DNA from 2 places in the Psychromonas sp. KJ10-5 genome. Region 1 is predicted to be linked to the other one. Evidence: predicted binding sites of a transcription regulator. Region 1 holds the regulator's gene; the other holds the start of a gene.
The links. The regulator sigma-54, encoded in region 1, starts transcription at its own class of promoters, with help from an activator protein. The targets are predictions, from matches to a motif close to GTTGGCACGNNNNTNGNNT.
Positions count from the first base shown of each region.

Region 1 (3,205 bases):
ATCCATGTTTCTTCAGTTAAGCAACATGCGAGTTTGAAAACCAATACTATTATTTTTACTGATGAAGTATTACTAACTCAAGGTTCGATTAAAATCACAGCAGATAAATTAACCGTGATCCGAGGTGAAAAACCTAATCATGAATTAATGATTGCTGAAGGTAATACCTCTGTTTTCCATCAAATTCAAGATGATGGAAAACCATTGGATGCTGAAGCTAAAAAAATTACCTATGATGTGGCTAAAGGTAAAATAACCTTAACTAAAAATGCACAAGTGAAGCAATTGGATAGCCAAGTTAATGGTGCTGAGATTGAGTATTTCTTAGCAACACAAGAGCTTAATGTTAGTACAGACCAAAATAAAAAAGAGCGTGTAAAAACCATCTTTTTACCTGCTCAATTTGAAAAATCTAAAGACACTAACTCAACTTCAAACACAGGCAACAAATAACTATGGCAGAGTTACGCGCAACGGGGTTAGTTAAAAGTTATAAAGGCCGAACTGTAGTAAATGGTGTTGGTTTAACAGTAAAAACCGGTGAAATAGTAGGTTTACTAGGCCCTAATGGTGCAGGTAAAACCACCTCTTTTTATATGGTCGTTGGTTTAGTGAAACAAGACCAAGGTAGCATCGTCATTGATGACGAAGATATTTCTAGTAACCCAATGCATATTCGTGCACAAAAAGGCATTGGCTACCTGCCACAAGAAGCATCTATTTTTCGACGTTTAACCGTGACAGAAAACATTATGGGTATTCTACAAACCCGTAAAGAATTAACGCAAAAGCAACGCGATGAGAAGCTCAATACACTATTGGAAGAGTTTCATATTACTCATATTCGTGATAACAAAGGAATGAGTTTATCGGGTGGAGAGCGACGCCGTGTAGAAATAGCACGCGCACTAGCAACCGAGCCCAAATTTATTCTACTGGATGAACCTTTTGCAGGGGTTGACCCGATTTCAGTAATTGATATAAAAAATATTATTCAGCAATTACGAGATCGTGGTTTAGGTGTATTAATCACTGACCATAATGTAAGAGAAACGTTAGATGTTTGTGAGCATTCCTATATAGTAAGCCATGGGGAAATTATTGCTGTAGGTACACAAGATGAAATTCTTGCAAACGATCATGTAAAACGCGTTTATCTAGGTGAAGAGTTTAAACTTTAAGTTATTGCCACACGTTCAGGAAGATATGTTTTGATGAAACAGGGTTTACAATTGAAAATGGGTCAGCAATTAGCGATGACCCCTCAATTACAACAAGCAATAAAACTATTGCAGCTTTCAACATTAGATCTACAACAAGAGATTCAGAATGCTTTGGACTCTAACCCTCTTCTCGAACAAGATGATCAAACTGGGTCAGAAGATACGGTTAAAGAAGCCGATAGCAGCGTATTAGATACAACTGAAGCGATTACTCAACAAGAGTTCTCTGATGATCTCCCTGCAGAAAAAGAGTGGGAGGAATCTTATAACTCCACCCCAATCACAGGAACGACTTCTAATGCCGTTGCCTATGAGGGAGAAAATACACTTTATCAAGGCGAGTCATCAACCTCTCTACAAGACCATCTGTTGTGGCAAATGCAATTAACACCTTTTACAGATACCGACCAAATAATCGCGATGGCGATTATTGACTCTATCGATGAATCAGGCTACTTGACCACCGACTGTGAGAGTATCTTAGAGAGTTTACAAACAGATTTAGAAGAATTAGAACTAGATGAAGTAGAGGTGGTACTTAAACGCATTCAACACTTTGATCCACTAGGGGTTGCGGCACGTACCACCCAAGAATGTTTACAAATACAATTACGCCAACTACCAGAAACGACTCCTTGGCGTAATGAAGCAATTCAAATCCTTGAGCAATACATGGATCTATTAGGTAATAGAGATTACCGAACTTTAGCCAGAAAAAGTAAGCTAAAAGAAGCTCAACTTGCTGAAATAATGCGTTTAATTCAAAGCTTAGAGCCTCGCCCTGGTAACCGAGTAGAAACCAGCGAAACGCAGTATATTGTTCCCGATGTGTACGTTAAAAAGATCAATGGGCAATGGCGTGTATCCCTAAATCAAGATTGTGATCCTAATTTATCAATTAACCAGCAATACGCGAGTATGTGCTCAGGTAACATTAGTAAAACTGACTCTCAGTTTATCAAAGGCCACTTACAAGAAGCTAAGTGGTTTATTAAAAGCTTAGAAAATCGTAACGATACCTTATTAAAAGTGGCTAATTGTATTGTACAACAGCAACAAGCCTTTTTTGAATATGGCGATGAGTCCATGAAGCCAATGGTATTAAACGATGTCGCATTTGAAGTAGAAATGCATGAATCCACTATTTCACGTGTTACAACACAAAAGTTTATGCATACTCCACGTGGTATATATGAACTGAAATTTTTCTTTTCTAGCCATGTTGCTACTAATGGAGGCGGTGAATGTTCATCAACCGCTATTCGCGCTTTAATTAAAAAGTTGGTTTCAGCTGAAACCACAACTAAACCATTAAGCGACAATAAAATCACCCAGTTGTTGGAAGAAAAAGGTATTAAGGTAGCAAGACGTACTATTGCTAAATACCGTGAATCCTTAGGAATTCCGCCTTCTAATCAACGTAAACAATTACTTTGAACTAAGAAGTAATGCAAATAAATAAGGATTAACTATAGTCATTTAATGCTAACCTGATAAACTCGCGCGTCCATTAAATACAGTTAACTATTATTATGAAAATATCTACTCTATTAAATCAACAATCGGTATTCTGTAACACTACTTGCACAAGCAAAAAAGGCGCTCTAGAAAAAATCAGCCTTATCGCAGCAAAGGAGCTCGATTTAGATGCCCAAGAATTGTTTGAAAGCTTAATTGCACGAGAAAAAATTGGGTCAACAGGTGTTGGGTCTGGGATTGCTATTCCACATGTCAAAATTTCTAGTGAGCTACCTGCTACGGCTGTTTTTTTGCAATGTGAAACAGGTATCGATTACGATTCATATGACGGTAATAAAGTGGATATATTATTCGCTATCTTTGTACCTGAAGACCTTTGTAAAGAATACCTTTCGGCGCTATCAGAAATTAGCCAAAAGTTATTAGACAAACAATTCTTACGTCAGTTACGCAGTGCGGGAAATTCCCAAGAATTATTTGAATTACTAACACTATAGAAAGAC
Region 1 is NZ_CM147864.1:3,815,126-3,818,330, reverse strand. It holds gene lptA (lipopolysaccharide transport periplasmic protein LptA) at 1-453, shown strand, start outside; gene lptB (LPS export ABC transporter ATP-binding protein) at 456-1,181, shown strand; gene AC0L3W_RS16790 (RNA polymerase factor sigma-54) at 1,215-2,660, shown strand; gene AC0L3W_RS16785 (PTS sugar transporter subunit IIA) at 2,756-3,199, shown strand.

Region 2 (3,205 bases), 740 kb from region 1:
CAACGTCAAATTGAGCAAGAGCTTGAATGGGTTCGCTCAAATGCAAAAGGTCGCCAATCTAAGAGTAAAGCGCGTTTATCCCGCTTTGAAGAGCTTAATAATCAAGACTTCCAAAAACGTAATGAGACTAACGAGCTATTTATTCCTACTGGTCAGCGTTTAGGTGACCAAGTGATTGATGTCAATAACCTCACTAAATCATTTGATGGTCGAGTGTTAATTGATGATTTAAGCTTTAGTATTCCTAAAGGTGCAATCGTAGGTATTATCGGTGCCAATGGCGCGGGTAAATCAACGTTATTTAAAATGTTAGCTGGTACTGAGCAACCTGACTCTGGTGAAATAATTGTTGGTGAAACAGTTAACATGGCCAGTGTTGATCAGTTCCGTGATCACATGGATGACAAATTAACGGTATTTGAAGAAGTGTCTGGCGGCAGTGATATTATCCAAGTGGGTAACATTGAAATCCCAAGCCGTGCCTACTTAGGCCGTTTCAACTTTAAAGGTTCTGATCAATCTAAGATTGTCGGTGATTTATCAGGTGGTGAGCGTGGTCGTTTACACTTGGCTAAACTGCTTAAATCTGGCGGTAACTTACTACTACTGGATGAGCCAACCAATGATTTAGATATTGAAACCTTACGTGCGCTTGAAGATGCGCTACTAGGCTTTGCGGGTTGTGCTATGGTTATTTCCCATGACCGTTGGTTCTTAGACCGTATTGCTACGCATATCATCGATTACCGCGATGAAGGTCAAGTTAACTTCTACGAAGGTAACTACACAGATTACGAAGCATGGTTGAAGAAAACCTTGGGTGCAGCAGCAGTAGAACCAACACGTGTGAAGTACAAGCGTATTAATTAACCTCAATCAATACTGGATAAGAAAAGCGAATCGACACCGCTATTGATACGGATTTCTGCGTTAAATTATTGCTCAATAACCCGTTATTGCTTCAATAATTTGCCTTGAACTACGCACAACTAGCAGTATTGTCTATTACATGATTTAACTATCTGATTTTATATTATGTTTCGCTTCCATTAACCAGAACTGAGGTTAGTTAAGTTAAAAATAATAAGCGTAAAACAAAAAAACCATTCAAGTTGAATGGTTTTTTTATGTGCGAAGCTTTGTCTATGTAGAGGTTAGCTAACCTTTTTACGGCGGCTAATAGAAAAACCTAGTACCGCTAAAGCAAAAAGTCCCAACATAGCAGGTGCAGGCACTGCAACAGGAGCTGACACTAAAAAATTATTAACGATTAATTTTGATTTAAAAGCATTATCATTCACATTCAACACACCTACTGTGTAGGTTAATAAACCAGACTCAGTAGCAGTCCATTCAAAAGACCCCGTTGTCCAATCTGGTGTTGCTGTATCAGCAAGCCAATTTAGGTCACCTAAGCTTAAGTTAACAAAGGCAAAATCATTATAATATGAATTTGAATTTTCAGCGCTGTACCACAACCAATCAAATGAAAAGACTGAGCCGGTATCGACTGTGACACTATTTTGATATGCGGAGCCCGATACTGCGTTTCCTGTTGAAATGCTGTCGAAAGTACCTTGTTCAACACCTGCAAAAGTACTGACTTTACTATCACTCTCACCATCAATTGAATATATATATAAACTATCTTGATATGTTTTTACTGCTCCAATGGTATTAGATCCAATGGTATTGCCAGAGGTATGTTTGCCACTTGTTTTATGACTCATGACTGTTGCTTGTGCTGCCACTGAAAATAACAATGGTACTAATATTGAGATGATTTTTCTCATCAACCTTTCCTTTATAATTAACTAGGTAAAATCTACCCACAAAGAGCGATCAAGCAATAAGCAAGCCAAAAATGTAAAGTACTGAATTTAAATAGATTAGTTGTAAACAAAAAAATAAATGAAATAAAGTGTTAAGTAATTCGACACAACAGAGGGAAATAACGACTATAAACTTAATAATTTATAGTCGTTATTCTGAGGTTATTATCTGCCAGTATCGACTGGCAGATAATAATGATAACTAGTGAGCCGCTTGCTTCGCTTCCTCACGCTTTTCTTGCTTTTCTAATAACGGCTCAAATCGTTTATCCGTTAATATTTTCATAAAAGCAATCAATGCATCAATCTTACGGTCTGTTAATACTTGAGCTTTAAGATCCTCTAAGTCAACCGTTGCAGGTACTTCAGGTGCGCGCCAAGGTTTGCCAGTTTCTGGATTAATAGTGCGCTTAGGATTATTAAAGTGATCATAAAACTCCATCACGGTACGTAAATCTTTAAATACACCATTATGCATATAAGGTGCTGTTACGGCGACATTACGTAATGATGGATTTTTAAATTTACCATCGTATTTAGGATCGTCAACTGCTGGATTTTCTAGTAAACCATGGTCAATAAAGTCATCTTTTACGTGGCCTAATGCAATCAACTGAGCATTAGAAGGAACACCAATATTACGATATTGATGGTTAGTGAAAGGCTCTTTTTTACTATCTTCTGTTTTCAACATATGACAACTATTGCAGCTCACATTGTTATTAGAGAAGAATAAAGTACGCCCTAAATCTTCTAACACTGTTAGCTCGTACTCGCCTTTTAAGAATCGATCATACTTACTATCATAAGTTGCAAACTCATCAGTTTGTTCAAATGCTTGAATAGCACGGGCAAAACCATTAAAAGCAGGTAAAACACCATCTTCTTTAGCTTGCTGCTCAAAGACTGTTTCACCATAAATACGTTTAAAGTTATCAATGTAAAATGGATTTTCTTGAATACGCTGTACTACCGTTTCAGCATCAGGAAAACCCATTTCAACAGGGTTTAATGGCGGCCCCATTGCTTGATCAGCTAAGGTATTCGCACGACCATCCCAGAATTGCCCACCAACATATTCATTGAGCTCTTGATTAAAATGAAATGAAGGCGATGTATTGGCATAAGCGGCCATTGGCGTATTACGCGTGCCAAGAGATTTACTATCGTCACCCAGTGAAACCATAGTCAGTCCAATATTGTCACGGTGATCACTAAAGCTTGTTGAAGGCTCATGGCAAGTTGCGCAAGACATAGTTCTGTTCACAGAAAAGCTCGGGTCGAGAAACAAGATCTGCCCTAACTGTGCCTCTGTCAGTTGAGCAGCGTTCGCTTGATAAAAGCTCATACCAATGAAGAATAAATAAAGAAAT
Region 2 is NZ_CM147864.1:635,421-638,625, reverse strand. It holds gene ettA (energy-dependent translational throttle protein EttA) at 1-870, shown strand, start outside; gene AC0L3W_RS03085 (PEP-CTERM sorting domain-containing protein) at 1,155-1,793, opposite strand; gene AC0L3W_RS03080 (cytochrome-c peroxidase) at 2,035-3,205, opposite strand, start outside.
Region 2: a site for sigma-54 is predicted at 1,845-1,863, ahead of AC0L3W_RS03085 (PEP-CTERM sorting domain-containing protein). Genes of this name have one in related genera too.